DNA from 3 places in the Paenibacillus sp. 203 genome. Region 3 is predicted to be linked to each of the others. Evidence: riboswitches for the same ligand, from Rfam matches in the RefSeq annotation. Region 3 holds a riboswitch; each other region holds the start of a gene.
The links. A riboswitch is a leader RNA that binds a small molecule or an ion and turns the genes downstream of it on or off. The one in region 3 is predicted to bind glycine.
Positions count from the first base shown of each region.

Region 1: linked by a shared signal. The riboswitch ahead of gcvT (glycine cleavage system aminomethyltransferase GcvT) and the one ahead of WA407_RS16575 (alanine/glycine:cation symporter family protein) in region 3 are both predicted to bind glycine.
Region 2: linked by a shared signal. The riboswitch ahead of sdaAB (L-serine ammonia-lyase, iron-sulfur-dependent subunit beta) and the one ahead of WA407_RS16575 (alanine/glycine:cation symporter family protein) in region 3 are both predicted to bind glycine.

Region 1 is NZ_JAXCHD010000005.1:87,763-94,474, reverse strand. It holds gene WA407_RS12850 (PTS mannitol transporter subunit IICB) at 1-1,194, opposite strand, end outside; gene gcvH (glycine cleavage system protein GcvH) at 1,618-2,016, opposite strand; glycine riboswitch at 2,411-2,509, shown strand; gene gcvT (glycine cleavage system aminomethyltransferase GcvT) at 2,686-3,786, shown strand; gene gcvPA (aminomethyl-transferring glycine dehydrogenase subunit GcvPA) at 3,913-5,268, shown strand; gene gcvPB (aminomethyl-transferring glycine dehydrogenase subunit GcvPB) at 5,265-6,712, shown strand, end outside.
Region 2 is NZ_JAXCHD010000007.1:10,596-17,307, reverse strand. It holds gene WA407_RS16965 (DUF6359 domain-containing protein) at 1-1,444, opposite strand, end outside; glycine riboswitch at 1,660-1,775, shown strand; gene sdaAB (L-serine ammonia-lyase, iron-sulfur-dependent subunit beta) at 1,987-2,676, shown strand; gene sdaAA (L-serine ammonia-lyase, iron-sulfur-dependent, subunit alpha) at 2,666-3,565, shown strand; gene WA407_RS16950 (Ig-like domain-containing protein) at 3,638-5,974, opposite strand; gene WA407_RS16945 (pyridoxamine 5'-phosphate oxidase family protein) at 6,291-6,712, opposite strand, start outside.
Region 3 is NZ_JAXCHD010000006.1:339,147-345,858, reverse strand. It holds partial or broken gene WA407_RS16585 (NADH-dependent alcohol dehydrogenase) at 19-159, shown strand; gene WA407_RS16580 (hypothetical protein) at 196-336, shown strand; gene WA407_RS16575 (alanine/glycine:cation symporter family protein) at 436-1,854, opposite strand; glycine riboswitch at 2,014-2,108, opposite strand; glycine riboswitch at 2,127-2,203, opposite strand; partial or broken gene WA407_RS26765 (family 1 glycosylhydrolase) at 2,370-2,636, opposite strand; gene WA407_RS26760 (family 1 glycosylhydrolase) at 2,626-2,739, opposite strand; gene WA407_RS16565 (LacI family DNA-binding transcriptional regulator) at 2,999-3,970, shown strand; gene licT (BglG family transcription antiterminator LicT) at 4,204-5,046, shown strand; gene WA407_RS16555 (beta-glucoside-specific PTS transporter subunit IIABC) at 5,281-6,712, shown strand, end outside.

The DNA.
Region 1 (6,712 bases), on a different contig from region 3:
TTTATCCTTGAGCGTTCGATCTGCAGCAATTTCTGCAGCACGATCAGATTCGTGGTTATCTTCCATTACAGTGGCGTTAGCACTTGCACTCTTGCTTTGATTTTTCATATCTTTCAGGCGGGATGCAGCTTCCTCCAGCCCCTCTTCTTGTTGCTTACCAGTCTTGAGTAACACTGCGGCAACAGCAAAAGATACGACCGCAGCAGCGATCACCCCGCTTAGCATTGGCAAATATCCGCCTTTTGGCGTCATTAGAAAATAGGCGATGATGCTGCCCGGCGAAGGAGCAGCAACCAGTCCGGCACCTGTCAACATGAAACAGAAGGTTCCCACAACGCCCCCAGCTATAGCAGCAAGAATCAAAATCGGCTTCATCAAAATATAAGGGAAATAAATTTCATGAATCCCGCCGAAAAAATGAATGATGACTGCGCCAGGAGCCGACGACTTCGCAGAGCCTTTACCGAACAGGCAGTAGGCCAGCAAAATACCGAGCCCCGGCCCAGGGTTGGATTCCAGCATGAACAGTACGGATTTTCCTGTTCTTGCAGCTTCCTCCAACGCAATCGGACTTAATACTCCGTGATTCAGCGCGTTGTTTAAAAATAATACTTTTCCGGGCTCAATAATGAGGTTGACAAGCGGCAGTAGCCCTGCGTTCACGAGGAACTGTACCCCTGCCGACAATACTTGACTGATCATTTGTACAACCGGGCCGATCGCCACATGGGCAAGCAGTGCTAGAATGGCACCGATAATCCCGGCCGAAAAATTATTGACCAGCATTTCAAAGCCTGATCTGACTTTGCCTTCAATGGCCTCGTCGAACTTCTTCAATATCCACGCAGCCAGCGGACCAGCGACCATCGCGCCCAGGAACATCGGGATATCGGCTCCCACTATGACACCCATCGTCATAATGGCACCAATCACACCTCCACGTTGTCCGTGAATCATCGTGCCTCCCGTGTAACCAATCAGCAGCGGCAGCAAATAATTTTTCATCGGATCAACCAGTTGTGCAAAACCTTCGTTCGGGAACCACCCGGTCGGAATAAAGAGTGCCGTAATCAATCCCCACGCGATAAAGGCTCCCATATTGGGCATAACCATACCGCTGAGAAAACGGCCAAAACGCTGTACGGCGACACGAGTGCCTCCTTTTGAACTTGGCTTTGCGTCCAATGTACTCATATTCAAATCCTCCTTGTAGGTAAGCATCACTACCTTTTCTTAAAATTCATACTAAATGACAGCGCTATCTTCATCAATGAAATGAAAACGTACTTTCGTCATGAACGTTGATGACAACATTTAAATTTAAATTAACCGAGAAGGTATTAGACCTGCATAATTCTTCTTAATATGACCTGTAGCTATAGAAATTAGTCGAAAAAACACTGTTGTAAATCTACACAATTTTAAAGTGTTGCTCTCTTCTAAGCCTGAGAAGACAACGTAAATCCGTCTTCTAAAAGACAACAAAAAAATAGTCGCTATGTCAGGTCATAGCGACTATTTATACAAAAACTGAGCGGACTAACGATGCTCTTATTTAATTCAATATCCATATAAAAAACCAGAATAAAGCGTTATTATTTCATGCTGTATTGCTCATTATTGCACATCAGAAATCAACTGCTCGTATTGATCCGCAGACAGTAGCTTGCCCAATGCTTCCTCCACATCTTTATCTATCTCTACTTCGATCATCCAACCTTTTTCATAGGGAGATTCATTCACTAGCTCAGGCGTACTTTCCAGCGCTTCATTCACTTTTAATACGGTTCCCGTCACCGGAGCAAAAAGGTCGGATACCGTCTTCACCGATTCAATCGTACCGATTTCCGCTCCCTGCTCAATCGTTACTCCCGCCTCAGGTAATTCTACAAAAACAATATCACCCAGTTGATGCTGTGCAAAATCTGTAATACCAATCCGCAACGTTCCATTCTCTGTGCGCTGAACCCACTCATGTTCGTCTGTATACCAAAGTTGCTGCTTCACTTCACCCATTTTGTTCCCCTCGCTTCCATATGAATAAAATCGCTTTTGCTCACCTGTATTAGACAGGTTAAGATTATGACAACAGGAACACTCATGTCAATAATACTAACAAAAATACTTCATATGACCTCATATGGCGTACTATATAAAAATATGATAACTTATAACAAACGCTTACATATCCTTATTTATATATTAAATGTTTTTTATATTGTTTTTGATGACATTTTTATTGACATTTTGAATGAATTTGCGTATTAATGGGTTATAGCAAATGCTTTGGGAAACACCCCGACAACTGCAAACGCGGATGAACGCGGAGGGAGAGACTGCCAAAAAGATTCGCATAGCTGTTGCCGCTTATGAGACAGTTGTGCACGCGAATCGGATCAAGTTGTTATCTGCAAAGCCAGGTAATATACTGTTGATCCCGAAGGTAGCGCCGAAGGAGTAAGCCTGCATTGCAGGTGAATCTCTCAGGCAAAAGGACCTCTGCCGGACGCATCTCTGGAGAGCATTCGCTATTGGAGCGGATCACCCAAGGGGAAACCCGGTACATACCGGGGTAACTTTCTGGTATCAAGGACAGAGCTGAAAAAAGAGTGTAGACTGCCGTCTATACGTTTTTTTCGGCCTGTCTTTTTTGTTTAGCCGATCACACCGAATAGGAGTGGAAAAATGACTAATTTGCGAAAAACACCGCTATATTCGTCCTACGGGACGCAGTCTGGGGTTCGTTGTATTGACTTTGGCGGCTGGGAGCTCCCCGTTCAGTTTAGCGGCATTCAAAAGGAGCATGAGGCCGTCCGGCAACGTGCGGGTTTATTCGATGTATCGCATATGGGCGAATTTTTGGTTGAAGGCAAAGAGGCCGAAGCTTTTCTGCAAAGGGTGACCACAAATGATGTCAGCCAGTTGGAACCAGGTCAGGCACAATATTCACTCCTGTGTTACCCCGATGGAGGGGTAGTAGACGACCTGCTTGTTTACTGCAAAGGACCGGAGCGCTACATGCTCGTTGTGAACGCCTCTAACATCGATAAGGATTGGGATTGGCTCATTCGCCATAGGCCTGCATCCGTTCACATGGAGAATGTGTCTGATGCGATAGCATTGCTGGCGTTGCAAGGACCGGAAGCAGCACGTATTGCCGCAGCCGTGGCAGATACGGACATTACGAATCTGGCATCTTTCCGCTTCCATGAGAATGTGCCATTGTTCGGAGCAAAAGCACTCGTCTCACGAACCGGATATACGGGCGAAGACGGTTTTGAGTTTTATGTACCTGCTGCGGAAGCACCAGCCGTATGGGAGGGTTTGCTTCGTTCCGGTGAGTCGTATGGGCTGATTCCCGCTGGACTTGGTGCTCGGGATACCCTACGCTTTGAGGCACGGTTGCCGCTGTACGGACAGGAGTTATCTGCCACGATTTCACCACTCGAAGCCGGTCTAGGGTTCTTCGTCAAGCTGAATAAGGGAGATTTTATCGGTAGAGAAGCACTGCAACGTCAGAAAGATCAAGGGATTCCTCGCAAATTGATCGGGCTGGAAATGATGGATCGCGGTATCCCACGCGCCCATTACCCGGTATTCGCAGAAGGACAACACATCGGTGAGGTCACAACGGGGACTCAGTCGCCCACCTTGAAGCGTAATCTCGGCCTCGCCTTGGTAGACAGTCGTTTTAGCGCCCTCTCCACACCGCTGGAGGTTGAGATTCGTGGCAAACGCCTGCGTGCCGAGGTGGTGACAGCACCCTTTTATAAACGCCCGCGCTGATCTTAAACTCTCCTTATTTCTATAAAGCAAACATGTCAGATATGAACTTCCGGGTTTCTCATCTCACACTTTTTTATTAGCTAATTTACGATTTAAAATTTTGCTTTTCGAAAGGAGCTAGAACCTATGAAGCAGCATCGTTATCTCCCTATGACTGAACAGGATCAAACCGAAATGCTGCGTGTGGTCGGCGTTTCATCCATCGATGATTTATTCAGTGACATTCCAGAGGCCATTCGATATCAAGGGGAACTCCCTCTTTCTTCTCGACTCGGCGAGAGAGCCTTAACCCGCCACTTGGCCGAGCTTGCTGGACACAACGCCAATACAGACACACATGCCAGCTTTCTTGGCGCAGGAATTTATGATCATCATATTCCGTCCGTCATCCAGCACATCACTTCACGCTCGGAATTCTATACAGCCTACACCCCCTATCAGCCGGAAGTAAGCCAAGGCGAGCTACAAGCCATTTTCGAATTTCAGTCGTATATTTGCGAATTGACGGGCATGGCTGTAGCTAATGCCAGCATGTACGACGGAGCGACTGCACTGGCGGAAGCGGGCTCACTGTCCGCCGCAGCTACCCGCCGTAAACAGCTTATCGTATCAAGGTCCGTCCATCCGGAAGCACGTCAGGTATTGGCAGCCTATGCACGCGGATTGGATTTGGACATCGTGGAGATCGGCTGTTCGGACGGCGTAACGGATGCTAATGCGTTAGCGGCGGCCGTATCGGAACAGACTGCGGCTGTTTTGGTCCAAAGCCCCAACTTTTTCGGAGCCGTGGAAAACCTGAAGCCGATGGCTGATCTCATCCATGCGCACAAAGGTCTTTTGGTCGTCAGTGCCAACCCACTGGCACTTGGCTTGCTGGAGACACCCGGCAAACAGGGCGCGGATATTGTGGTAGGAGATGCGCAGCCACTTGGCATCTCCTCTTCTCTCGGCGGTCCGACCTGTGGATACTTTGCCGTTTCTCAGGCACATATGCGCCGTATCCCCGGCCGTATTGTGGGTCAGACCACTGACCGTAACGGTAAACGCGGCTTCGTGCTGACCTTGCAAGCGCGGGAACAGCATATCCGCCGCGAAAAGGCCACGTCTAACATTTGCTCCAATCAAGCGTTGCTAGCTTTATCTGCATCTGTATACTTGTCTGTCATGGGTAGACAGGGGATCAAGGAAGTAGCCGAGCTAAATTTGCATAAAAGCCGTTATGCTTTAGAGCAATTGCTGAGCTTGAAGGGCGTAACTGTCTCATTTAACGCACCGACCTTTAACGAGTTTGCCCTTAGACTGCCTGAGGGTACGGATATGAGCAAACTCCAGGCCGAACTGCTAGCTGCTGGATTTATCGCTGGCTACGATTTGGGCCGGGACTATGAGGAACTTGCTGGTCACATGTTGATTGCCGTGACGGAGCAAAGAACCAAAGAAGAGATTGACCAATTTGTACACACCTTGGGGGGATTGCTATGACACACACCGGACAGGATCAGAAACAAGGGCTGTTGAAGGAACACGATCAAGCGCTCATTTTTGAATTGAGCCGTCCGGGTCGCATCGCCTATTCCCTTCCCGAGTGCGACGTTCCCCGTCGCCCGGTGGCAGAGCTTTTGCCAGATTATGCGCTGCGCAGCGAACCTGCGGCATTACCCGAGGTATACGAAGTAGACGTTATTCGGCATTATACCGCCTTGTCCCGGCGCAATTTCGGCGTGGACAACGGATTTTATCCGCTCGGCTCCTGTACGATGAAATACAATCCGAAAGTGAATGAGGATGTCGCCCGATATACAGGCTTCGCCAAAATCCATCCATATCAGCCCGAGGAGAGCATCCAGGGTGCCATGGAGTTGCTGCATACGCTCCAAAATGATTTGGCTGCGTTAACTGGCATGGATGCCGTCACACTTCAGCCCGCCGCGGGCGCCCATGGCGAATGGACCGGGCTGATGATGATTCGCTCATACCACGAAGCACGTGGTGAGCGACGTACCAAGGTGCTCGTGCCGGATTCCTCGCACGGAACGAACCCCGCCAGCGCAACCGTCGCGGGCTTCGAAACAGTCACCCTTCCCTCCACCCCTGAGGGGCTGGTGGATCTGGATGCGCTGCGTCAAGCCGTAGGCAACGACACCGCTGCGCTCATGCTGACCAACCCGAACACGCTTGGACTGTTCGAGAAGCAAATCACTGACATTGCTGCCATCGTGCATGACGCGGGTGGTCTGCTCTACTATGACGGGGCGAACTCCAACGCCATCATGGGAATTACTCGTCCCGGCGATATGGGCTTCGATGTAGTGCATCTCAATTTGCACAAAACGATGAGTACCCCTCACGGCGGCGGCGGCCCCGGCGCTGGGCCTGTCGGCGTAAAGCAACGGCTCATCCCTTATTTGCCCAAGCCGCTTGTCGTACGTGATTCGCAGGGGGTGTACCACTGGGACCGGGAACAAGGAGATTCTATTGGACGGGTTAAAGCCTTTTACGGCAACTTCGGTATTCTCGTTCGTGCCTACGCCTATATCCGTAGCTACGGTCCTGATGGCTTAAAGCGTGTATCGGAATGCGCTGTGCTCAATGCCAATTACATGATGCATCGGCTCGCTCCACATTTTGACCTGCCCTACCCTGGACATTGCAAACACGAATTCGTAATGTCGGGGCGAAGCTTGAAAAAATTTGGAGTGCGCACGCTTGATGTAGCCAAACGGCTGCTTGATTTCGGCTACCATCCGCCTACAATTTACTTCCCGCTGAATGTAGAGGAGTGCATCATGATCGAGCCCACGGAGACGGAAAGTAAGGAAACACTTGATGCTTTTGTCGACACTATGATTCATATTGCGCGGGAAGCGGAAGAGAACCCTGAGCTGGTGCTCAATGCACCATATACTACTCCAGTCACACGATTGGA
Region 2 (6,712 bases), on a different contig from region 3:
GAGTCAAGCCTTCCACATCGGACAATTTCGTGTAGTCCTGCTTCCATGCAAGCCATTGGACCGTTTGCACCAGGAAGGTGGAATCATCCACTTCCTCGAAACCATCATATGTCTTCTTCGACTGTCCGTTTTCCTCACGCACATATTTCGGTGTAGCATCTTCTACAGGGGAAGAATCACCGATGAACGCTGCCTTGCCTTGACCTACCTTGGAGATAGCGGCATAAGGCCCTTCTGCACGGCCCCCGCCATTATAAACTCCCTGGTCTACAGCATTCCCCCATTTTTTCGTGCCTGAAGGGATATAAGCAATGCCTTTAGCCTTGGTAGGATCAATAATAGCCAGCGTAGATCCTGCATGCATTGCAATCGAGCGCACACCCTTGGTAATGCCGAAAGATTGATCTGCGGCTACTATGTCAGTAGCATTCACGTCACCAAGCGCATTATAACGGAAACGAACACCAAAGTTGGTCGCCAGCCAATCGGAGCTTGTTAATCCTTGCATCGCCGGTGATGCTGCTTCTTCTGCAGTCATGCCTTTGGCCGGATTAGTATAGGCTCCACGACGGTAGCCATTCATAACTTCGGAGGAATCCCAACGGTTTTTGTTACGGTCCGCATTATAATGATCGGAGATGAAGAAGACGCTCCCCCCGTTATTCACGTATTGCAGCAGAGCGGCCTGCTCGGATGCCTTAAAGGCAACATTCGCTTCACCAATAATGAACACATCATATTGGCGCAGCTTGTCATATGTTATGGCCTGCTCTCCATAAGTAAAAGGAATGGGACGATTCAATTGGTCTACCGTAAAGCCTACATTACGCAGTCCATTGGCAAAGTCGGAAAAGGCGCCTTCAATGACCCAATCTGCTGCACCAGCGGTCTGTGCGTGCGTATTATCGAACAGCACCTTTTTGCCTTTTCCATCCGGCAATGTAGTACCGGGTTGACCCGGGTTGCCAGGTTCACCTGGTTCCCCCGGTTCGCTTCCGCCCACCAGTTCAACAGCGCTTGGGCTTTTCACTCCACCAAAATTATTGTAGGCGCCGAGTGTACCCGTCACACGAATTTTGCTGCCGATCAGCTCAGGATGGCCTGACAGCCCAAATTGCCCTCTATACGCTGAAGTCAGCTGTACATCCAATAGATTAGACGTATTACGTTCATTTGCCTGATCGGCAATCAGTACGTTAAAATCATTCGCGAACGGAGAAGAAAAGTTAGCCGTTTTCGATCCGGTAGCATGTCCGACAATGAAGCCTTCCACCGTCACCGTACCTCCACTGCTTTGGCCCTGAAGTGCTTCGGCTACTGTCGATGCTCCCTCTGCCTTGACCTGACCGAGTGGAACGAAGATCCCGATCAGCAGTGATACGATTGCTGCTAGATGCAGCATCCCTTTTAAGCGTGAACCTGTGAACCGCAAGCCTTTTACCATACGTCAATATCCCTCCTATGTTTTCCATAAATGTACTTGTCCTTTATCAGATTAGCCGCCAATCTTCTAATTCCTTCCTGATTTCATCCATAATTATGTAAATTTTAATCTTTTTTATTGGAAACGCACCTGTTTATGTAAAAATTGAACCCTGTGATTGACACCGAGCACGGCATACATTACCCTAAGAAAGACATGTAGAACGGTATACGCGAATGAAGATGACGGGAGAGTCTGTCCAGGGAGCCTACACTCTGGCGGCACCGAAGGAGCAAGACGCCAGCACCCGGCTGGCGGATAATCTCTCAGGTCCATGTATCGTCATCTGACGCAACTCTGGAGAGAGCGCAAGCCACCCAAGGGGTAAGGCGGTAAGAACACCGCACGAAACTCTCAGGTAACGAGGACAGAGATAAGGGAAACTTCCTTATCCTGTCCTTTTTTGTGCTCACATTGTGCGTCAGCATTAGGAACCGTCATAACCGCGCAAAGACGCGGAAATACCATATAGTATGGTATTAGAACATACAGGGGGCCACACCATGCGTTTCAAAGATGTATTTTCTATTATCGGCCCGGCCATGACCGGACCTTCCAGTTCACACACCGCAGGCGCGGTGCGACTCGCACGCGTTGCCCGGCACTGGCTCGGAGCGCAGCCTGACCGTGCCCGCATGACATTATACGGCTCCTTTGCCGATACGTATAAAGGACACGGTACAGATCTGGCGCTCATCGCAGGACTGCTTAATTACGATACGGACGATCACCGGATTCCCGATGCCGAGCAGTGGGCCGAACAAGCCGGGATGGCCGTGGAATTCGCCGTCAGCGGACTCCCCGCCCCTCATCCGAACACTGTCCGTTTCGAGCTGTGGAAGGGCGAGGATCAGCGCACACTGTTGGGCTCCTCCATCGGCGGCGGCAGCATCCATGTCCAGCAACTGAATGAATTCCGGGTCAATCTGACCGGGGAGCTGCCTACGCTGGTGCTTCTCCACTCAGATAAACCCGGTACATTAGGTGCGGTGACTTCAGCGCTCGGCGCTGCTGACATTAACATTGCCTATATGCATGTGGATCGCAAAGGCCGAGATGGTGAAGCACTTACCGCCATCGAAACGGACAGTCCACCTACGGCTGAACTGATCGCAAAACTGCGCTCTTTGCCTCATATGTATGAAATTAAAATGATTAATTTGAAAAAAGGAGCTGAATCCGATGCGGTTTAGCCATTTGCATGAGATCAGCGCTTTATGCGCTGAAGAATCCACCACGATTGGCCGCTTGATGATTCAAGAGCAGGTACAAGAAACGAATACAACGGAGGAAGAAATCTTTCGTCAAATGTCTGATTATTATGAAGTCATGAAGGAAGCCGTTCATCGCGGACAGACACAAGACACCGTATCCCGCAGTGGATTGACGGGCGGGGACGGCAAGCGCCTAGCCGAGTATCTGCGGGCAGGGGAAACCTGCTCCGGCGATGCCTCCGCGCTCGCCATGGCTTATGCCCTCTCCGTGTCGGAGGTTAATGCATCCATGGGTCGCATTGTCGCCACGCCTACCGCAGGCTCATGTGGGGTTATCCCTGGTGTATTCATCAGTGCGCAGGAGCGGTTCGGCTGGGATGATGAGCATATGGTGAACGGACTATTCGCCGCTGGAGCTATTGGCTACGTGATCGCCAACAACTCCTTCATTTCTGGCGCGGAGGGAGGCTGTCAGGCTGAGATTGGCTCAGCTATCGGGATGGCCGCTGGTGCTATGGTCGAGCTGCGCGGTGGTACGCCTGAACAGGCTGTTCACGCCGTGGGTCTCGCTCTTAAGAACACGCTCGGCCTGATTTGCGACCCCGTCGCCGGACTCGTGGAGATCCCGTGCATTGTGCGCAACGGGCTGGGAGCCGTGACTGCGCTTGCCGCAGCGGACATGGCTTTGGCGGGTGTGCGTAGCGCTATTCCGTCTGACGAAGTCATTGACGTGATGCTTGAAGTCGGCAGTGCGATGCCGTCGAAGCACCGCGAGACTGCCAAAGGCGGCTTGGCCCAGACGCCGACTGGCAAGCGTTTGACCGAATCACTTACACGCAACACACCGACCAAGAAGGATAAGTCATAATTTATAAGCGGAAGCCTCCTTAAAATAAAAAGAGCAAGCCTATCGTCCTTGGACGTATGCTTGCTCTCTTTTTTACTGAACGGTTACCTGTACCTTTGTCATTTTACCTGCATATTTCACAGTAATTACAGCTTTACCCTTGCCCTGTGCCTTAATGTTACCGTCTTTGACGGTCGCAACAATAATTCTGGACGAGGACCAGACAGCCGGTTTGGAAACATCCTTCTCCGACTCATCCTTATACGTGGCTGTAGCCGTAACCTTAGCCAGCTGTCCTGCCTTCAAATTCAAAGCAACTTCGTCTGTTTGCAGGTATTTAAGCGTATCAACATCCACGGGTACACTAATTACCTTCCCGCCAAACTTCGCCTGAATGTTAGCTTTACCGTAGCTAACCGCAGTAACCTGACCCTTTTTAACAGTGGCTACCTTATAATTAGACGTTTTCCATTCAGCTTGGGCCGTAACGTCCTTTTCTTTACCATCACTCGATTTAACCACAATCGCGATGGTTTTTTGATCTCCAGATTTGAGCGATAGCGCGATTGCATCCGCTTCAATCTTTTGCGCTACGTCCACTTCTACCGTAAACGTAATGTTTTGCTTGCCATATGAAGCAGTCACAGTTGCCTTACCGCTACCATTCGCTTTAATCAAACCTTCGCTAACCTCAACCACTTTTACATTGCTAGTTGTCCAGGTGGCGTCCTTAGTTACATCTGTTTTTGTACCGCCACTCTTAACTCCTGTTACTTTCAGTTGCTTCGTTTCCTGAGCACCAAGCGCAATTACACGCGAGTCTGTTTCCAGACGGTCTACAAGGCCTACTTGCACGTTAATCGTCAGTTTTTTGCCATTATAGGTCGCTGTAATAACCGCTTTACCAGCGGATTTACCCGTAATCGTTCCTTTGGACACAGAGGCAATATCTTCTGCACTTGAAGTCCATTCTGCATCCTGTGTTACATCTTCTTTACGTCCATCCGCATAAGTAGCCGTCAGAGTTGCAGTATAGTCCTCATCAATATCAATCGTTGCCGTTTTGGAGGACAGAGACAGATCACCGGGTACATTTACGGATACCGTAGCTGTAACTGTTTTACCACCATAAGAAGCGGTGATCGTAGCCTCACCTGTTTTATAACCCGTAACTTCTCCCGCACTGACAAAAGCGATGTCTTCATTGCTGGACTTCCACTCTGCCTTACTTGTGATATCTTCTTCCGTACCTGTTACATACGTTGCGGTCAGCTTGAGCTTTTTGGATTCCTTGGCATTCAGGCTCAGCTTGTCCTCACTCAAATCCAGATATCTGGAGGTTTCGACATCTGTCTTGATCGAAACGGTCTTATCTCCATACTTAGCGGTCACCGTAGCCGAACCCGCTCCAATCGCCATAATCGTTCCCTTATTCACAGTCGCAATTTTTTCATCGCTTGATGTCCAAGTAGCTTTATCTGTGATATCCGTTACCGTCCCATCCGGATAAACGGCAGAAACTTGTACTTTTTTAGATTCATCCAGACGGAGAAAAATATTGGATTCGCTGGCTTTCAGCTTATTCGTTTGATCGACATCCACCGAAATCGTAGCAGACATCGTGCCATATTTACCTGTAATTGTCGCCTTACCCGCACTATAGCCGGTAATGGTGCCTTTCAGTACATCCGCCACGGCTGCATTACTGGAGCTCCACTCAGCGGACTCTGTCACGTCCTGTACCGATCCATCCGGGAACGTCGCTGAAAGCTTAACCTTCTCAGTATCCTTCAACAAAAGAGAAACCTCTGATGAACTGACATCGAGACGTTTAACCTGCTCCACCTGCACAGCAATGGTTACGGTCTGTTGACCATATACGGCCTTAATATTAGCTGTACCTGCTCCCTGAGCGGTAACCAATCCGTTAACTACTGTGGCTACCTTTTGATTATCGGAGGTCCAAGTAGCATCACCCGAAACCTGAGCTGTTGTATTATCACTGTATGTCGCTGTCAAATCAACCTGTCCTGTACCGCTTGAACGCAAGTTCAGGCTTTGTACACTGGATGTCAGCGCCTTAACCTTTTTCGTTACATGTACCTGAACCGATTGCACCTTCTCTTTATAGGTCGCAACCACGGTGGCTTCCCCTTCAGCCTTGGCCGAAACTGTACCATTATACACAGTAGCAATAGCTGTATTATCACTTTTCCAATCCGTGCTTACGGTTACATTCGAGGTTGTCCCATCGCTAAAAACAGCAGTAGCCGTCAACGCAGCCGTATCTCCCTGCTGCAAAGTTACCTCGTTAGAGGAAAGGACAATCTTGGAAAGCACCGCATCCGCAGCAGATGCAAATCCTGCATATGATGTAAAACTTGAAATCAGGATGACCAACGCCAGAAAACCGGACCATCTATTCTTCAAAATCTAATTCCCTCCCATTTCAAAACTTAAATTAAGGATTTCGCAAAATCCTTACACCTACGTTTTATGTCGTCATATGGAAAAGAATAGTTTAGGCTTCGAAGGAAATTTGGTCCTTATTAACTAGATCGTTTCTGATAAAGATTAGACATTACAATTTGTGTAGCTTCAGAGCCATAGTGAAGAGTTTTCTCAACAGATCCACAATCTCGCATTTACAAACAGCTATATGCTGCTGCGCGAACTCTTAAATGATGGTATTCTTCCATATTAGGAGCCAGTTGGTGCATATAAACGACGGAGTAATCAGATGGCTTTACATTAACAGCTCAGCCACCGTTTCCTTCCAACGATGGATCACTGATTCCGGTTCCTTGAGACGGACTGTGACACCTGTCAAGATATCCGCATATTGGGCCGAATCTTCTCTGGCTGCAAAAACATGAGCCGCAAATCGCTCACGTACATGCTTGGCTCCAGGCAAAGCAGGCAGATGTTCCAGTGATAACCGCACATAATGCGCCTTCCCTCCGGTGAACACCGCAAGCGTCGCCTTCCCAGTACGGATCATGTTGCCTGTCGTGGTCGTACCCGGCCATAGTGCCAGACGCAAATTCCCCTCGTCCCGCGCTACAACCTCGCCCACACTAATCATCGCTATGTGCGGCCACTGATCTTCCGTGACCGTCAGCAGCATCATTGCTTCATGCTGCTTGTCCTTCAGCTCCTTACCGTCTA
Region 3 (6,712 bases):
CCATCAAATTGAAGAACTGCAGCAGGGGCTAAAGATGACGGCGATGTGTCGGATGTTATCAACAAAAAGCACATGCCGACCCAGGCTCTGCCATTCGGCAACATCCACACACTCGCCCCCACCGGTTCAGAAATGAACCCGGATTCTGTTATCACCAACTGAGAAACGAACGAAAAATACGTATGGGGCAGCGCGGTGACGCATACGAGTGCATTCTGGACAAGTCTCGGTGCCCCTTCCACCCTGGTCGATTACAATATTAATGATGAGCAATCAGAAAAAATCGTAAACATTGCAGCCGGTGAAATGGAATATGGAGGCTTTGGTAAAAGTTGAATCAGGCATATATTATGGCTTCTTTACGCGCATCACTTTAAAAATCAAAAAGGGAGTGTCCCCAAGCCTATGATGGCTGAGGGCACTCCCTTTTTGATTTTATGAATTAACCGTTTGTCCTTTTTCTTCTACTTGGATAGCAGCCCCTACATTGGCACCTGCAAGAATGCCCTTTTTCTTATTAGGATACAAAGAATCCATATAGGTTCGGGTTTCTGCAACTACGATTCCCGATAAGCCAAGCAGTGCGATCAGATTCGGGAAAGCCATCATTGCGTTAAAGATATCTGCCAGTAGCCAAATGGCTTCCAACTTGATGAACGCACCTCCTGCTACAAGTGCGATGAACAGATAACGGTATGGTTTAATCCATTTGACACCCAGTAAATATTCAACACAACGTTCTCCGTAGTAATTCCAGCCAAGTATCGTTGTGAACGCAAATAAAATAAGGCTAATCGTCACGAGCTCTGCACCAGCCGGAAAGGCACTGGAAAACGCATGCTGGGTCATCAGACCTCCATCGTCATTTCCACTCCATATTCCCGTAACCAGCAACGTAAATCCCGTCAGATTACAAATAATCATCGTATCAATAAATACGCCTGTCATGGATATCAGCCCTTGTTCTGCAGGCCATTTCGTCTTAGCAGCTGCTGCTGCAATTGGCGCACTTCCCAAACCGGCTTCATTAGCAAAAATACCTCTGGCAACTCCGCTTCGCATCGCCAACATAATCGTCGCTCCGGCAAATCCACCCGTTGCAGATGTGGTCGAGAAGGCCCCTTGTAATACTAAAGCAATCGCATGAGGAAGCTCTCCTGCAAACTTAATGAGTACAATTAAGCAAACTACGATATAGAGCCCCGACATGAATGGAACAATCTTTGTGGATACCTTGGCAATACTTTTGAGTCCTCCAATCGTAACAACAGCCGTTAACACGGAAATAATGATCGCTGTAACTACCGTTGGCACTCCAAAGCTACTTTCCGTCGAAGAAACGATAGCCTTTACTTGCGGAAAAGTACCGATTCCAAATAGGGCTACAAGAACACCAGAAAAGGCAAACAACATCGCCAGCGGCTTGAAACGGCGGCCAAGCCCGTTTTCAATATAATACATCGGACCACCCGAAAATTGTCCGTTCCGGTCTTTAACACGGTATTTAACGGATAATAATCCTTCCGCATATTTGGTTGCCATCCCGAAAAAAGCTGCAACCAGCATCCAGAATAATGAACCGGGCCCACCCAGTTTGATCGCTGTTGCCACGCCGACGATACTTCCTGTACCTACAGTAGCTGCCAGTGCCGTACTCAATGCTCCGAAGCTGCTTACATCTCCGCTACCTTCGTCCGGCGCTTTACCAATTAGCTTGAGCGCCAAAGGCAATCGAATAACCTGAAGTAGCTTCAAACGGATCGTTAGCCACAACCCAGTGCCCATTACGAGAATAAGAAGCGGCGCTCCCCATATCCAGCTGTCAATCGTTTCTAATACATGTACCAAATTCATTTCAACCCGCTCCTCCAGCATATTAGAAAACAAAAAAGAGTCAAATCCGCTGATTCGACTCCTGGAGAGGTTAAAGGCACGAAAAAATACAACCATCTTGTGCAGGTTTCTACCTCTAATAGCTCATAAAAAAGCCTAGGGCATTCCCTGTCACAGGTTATTCGCGTCTCTGTCCTTTTGCCTGAGAGTTTAAGCAGATGTTCTCTGCGGTGCACCTTCGGCGCCCAATTAAGGGTCTCTCCAGAGTTCTGTCCGTTTACGGTCCCCGCTTGTTGCTGTAATCAGCCTAAGCACCTGAGAGTTTTGCCCCTTCGGTCGGAACTTTCGTTCCATCTCCCGCAAACATCAACCAGACATATGAAATTTTTATTCATTATACAGAAAACTTTCAGCTTATTACAAGTGAAAAGTTTGTGAAGCCCTCTGAAATATTATTATTGTGTCTATCGAAAAAGCGGGTACAGCAGATTGCATCCTTAGGATGTCCTCTGCTATACCCGCCCGAGATGATGGAATTACAATTCTTCACCATTGGTTGCTATCACATTTTTATACCAGTTAAATGAGTCCTTTTTGGAGCGTTTGAGCGTTCCGTTACCGTCATCATCCAGATCAACGTAAATAAATCCGTAGCGCTTGGACATTTCGGAAGTAGACATGCTCACAAGGTCGATAGGGCCCCAGCTGGTGTAACCAATCAGATCAACACCGTCGGCAATCGCTTCCTTCATTTGGGCAATATGCTGACGCAAGTAATCAATTCGATACGTGTCATGCACAGAGGTCAATAACCACACCGCCACCGGTGAACAGACTCATGGTCATTACATTGATTTCATTAAAGGTCATCCAGTATTTTACTTTATCCTTATAGCGTGTAAACACTGTTTCGGCATAATTTACGTAATGCTATGACTTCACGTCCCAGCCAGCCATTATACTTCTGAATCAGACCTAGCGGTGTTTCATAATGTGACAATAATACTTTAAAGCCCATTTCAGCGAACAATGCAACCTAACGATAACCGTTCTCCTTTGAAATGCATTGACAGATACCTTAAAATAGACGTAATGCCTTCATAAGCATCCTAATCGTTGTAACGCGTTTCATGTCAAGTATTTTTTTTATGTGAGGAGAAGCACCATGTCGAATCTTGATCAAATTGCAAAACTGGCGGGCTTTTCCAAAGCTACGGTATCCAGAGTATTAAATCAGTCCCCCCATGTTAGTCATGAAACAAGAGCTAAAATTTTGAAAATCATGCAGGAATTAGATTATGTTCCTAATCGAAATGCCATTTCTCTATCCAAGGGTCAGACGCTTCAGATCGGTATCATTACTTCAACTATTAATGAAATTGTTCTCGCTTTTCTGGACAGCTTTGTGGAAGTAGCGGGCCAATATGAATTTCAAACCATTATTTATACTTCGGGAGAAGACAAAAAGAAAGAGCTTCAAGCCTTTGAGGATTTAAAAAGAAAAAGAGTCGATGCGCTGGTCATCATTTCCTGCGTGAATGACACCGATTTTTTGAGCACCTATTGCAAATATGGCCCGATCGTGTCGTGGCAACGAATGGAGCATACCGATATTCGCTCCGTCGCTATGGATCAGTATAAAGGATATATGTTAGCGCTCAGGCATTTGATACAAAAAGGCTATACTCGTATAGCCAATGCTTTTGGCCGTCCGAGCAGTATTAATACCCATAGTAGACAACGAGCCTACGAACAGATCATGAGTGAGCACAATCTGCCCGTGTTGCAACACTGGAATCACTCTTCTATTTATAATATCCGTGATGGCGAACAGGTCGTACGGGATTTGTTACAGCATCCGGACGAATTTCCAGAGGCTATTTTATGTGCTAACGATTATGTAGCAGTGGGCATTCTCTGCGAAGCACGCAGACAAAAACTGAACGTACCGGAAGATCTGGCAATTGTTGGATTCGATAACACGGAGCTGGCGCATACGCTGGGGATTACAACGATTCAAAATCCTATCATGGCTCAAGCACAAAATGCCTTTTTCATGCTTTCCCCTCAGCTGATTGGACGCCAAATGAAGCTTCATTCGCTAGAGTACAGCCTCATTGAACGTACGACTACATAAGGTAACGATGTACTTGCAAATTAGGCAAAAGGGCCTTGATAAGAAATATTTTTTGTCGAAACAGAATAAAATATGTTGAAATCGCTTTTTTTTGTGCTACAATAGCACTATATCGAAGGATTGTGACCGGTGATGCGGGCAATGCCTGAGTTCAATTGAGTGCTATTGCTAACAATAGTATTGAATTGTGCTTAGGCATTTTTTATTGGTAAAGGATGGGAGGGGGAACTTCAATGATTATTGAGAAGGTGCTCAATAACAACGTCCTATTGACTAAAAACGATAAAGGCAAAGAGGTCATCGTGATGGGAAGAGGTATTTCCTTCAAAAAGGTGGCTGGCGATCAAGTCGATGATGATAAAATAGATAAGATTTTCATGTTAAATGAAAACGAGTTCACGGCCAAACTAACCGAGTTGCTGAACGATATTCCTGTATCTCATCTGGAGGTCGTGAATGAAATTGTAAAGCATGCAACGGAAGTATTGGATACGGAGTTAAGCGATAATATTTATTTAACGTTGACCGACCATATTCATTTTGCCATACAACGGCAAGAAAAAGGACTGGCACTCCAAAACGCGATGCTGTATGAAATTAAACGCTTTTACAAAAAAGAATTTGCAGTTGGGCTGGATGCTCTCCAAAAAATTGAAAATACGCTCGGAGTAAAATTAGGCGAAGATGAAGCGGGATTTATTGCATTGCATGTGGTGAATGCACGGATCGACGGTAACGAAATGAAATCCACACTAAAAATGACCGAGATTGTCCAACATATCTTGAACATTATTACGTATCATTACGGAATTGTGCTGGATGAGTCTTCTTTTAGCTATTCGAGATTTTTGACACATTTGCAATATTTTGCGATGCGAGTGATTCGCAAAGAAGTCATTCACAGTGGTGAAGAATTTTTGTACAACCAGGTGAAGCAGACGTATACCGAAGCTTTTGCTTGTGCTCAAAAGATCAATGAGTATCTGGAAAAAACATACGATCAATATTTAAGCAAGGATGAATACGTATATCTAACTATCCATATTCATCGCGTAACTGAACGTAATAACATATAAGACTAACAACTTCATACCTTCATCGTTCATGGATTGTGACTGGTAAGGCAGGCAAAACCTAAACTGATGGTGAAATCGACGTTCCTCTATAGGAGAGAGTGCGTAGTTTTCACCACGAGTTTAGGTTTTTCTTGTTTACAAGTTTAAAAAAAGATGCACGCCGGCGTATCTTAGCAACAGCTGTAAACAGTAAATCCTATCAGTAGCAAGAATAACCCATAAGGAGTTCTGAACATGAGTGATAAAGAACTATCTAAAAAAATAGTGACCCTCGTTGGTGGCGAAGAGAATGTCAATTCGGTATTCCATTGCGCTACACGCTTGAGATTTAAATTAAATGATCGTACAAAAGCAGACAAAGCCGCACTGGAAGCAACCCCTGGTGTCATTACAGTAGTGGAAAGCAGCGGCCAGTTTCAAGTGGTTATCGGCAACAATGTAGGTCAAGTGTTTGAGCATATGATGGCAGAAACAAATTTACAGGATGCTGACAATCCAAATGCGAAAAAGGAAGAGTCTACCGAAAAAACGAATTTCCTTGGAAAAGCGGTCGATATCATTTCCAGCATTTTTTCTCCTCTTTTGGGAGCTCTTGCAGGGGCAGGTTTGCTCAAAGGGATTCTGGCATTAATTTTGTCGCTCCATTGGATTGATAATACAAGCGGTACGTATCTGATTCTGAACGCCGCTTCAGACAGTGTATTTTATTTCTTGCCTCTATTTCTGGCTATTACATCGTCCCGTAAATTTAAGACAAATGCCTTTGTATCTGTCGCAGTTGCTGGAGCCCTTGTCTACCCGGATGTTATTGCGGCGGTGGACAATCCGGCAAAACTGGCTTTTCTCGGGATTCCAATCATTTTAATTAAATACAGTTCCAGCGTAATCCCAATTATTCTCGCGGTATGGGTACAGTCCTATGTGGAGCGCTGGTTCAATTCCTTTATCCATCAATCGGTTAAAAACATTATCGTACCTATGCTATCACTACTGGTCGTTGTTCCGTTGACGTTTTTGGCCTTTGGTCCAGTCGGTAACCTGATCAGTCAGGGCTTGGCGAACGGTTTTACATGGGTATACAATTTAAGCCCATTGATCGCCGGAGCTGTTGCCGGAGCATTCTGGCAAGTATTTGTTATTTTCGGCGTACACTGGGGCTTTGTTCCAATCATGCTGTCCAATATTGCAACATTGGGTTATGACACGATGCTTCCGATGCTTACAGCAGCTGTACTTTCTCAAGCCGGTGCAACACTGGGGGTATTCCTGAAATCCCGGAACACCCAGATGAAGGCTTTGGCTGGTTCCTCTACACTGGCAGCTGTATTCGGGATTACTGAACCAACGATTTATGGTGTAACTTTGAAATTGAAAAAGCCTTTCATTTATGCTTGTATTTCCGGTGGTATTGGGGGCGCCATTATCGCTTCTGGCGGAGCGACTGCAAAATCCTTCTCCCTGCCTAGTTTGCTGGCGTTGCCAACTTATTTTGGAACTGGATTCTTGTGGGTAGTCATCGGTTTGCTCGTTGCCTTTGTACTCGCAGTTGTGTTGGTTATGATTTTGGGCTTTGAAGATCCAAAAGAAGAAACTGCAAAAACAGAAGCTGCACCCGTAAAGAAAGAAGTGGCAATCGAGAAAGAAATTCTCGTAAGCCCACTGCAAG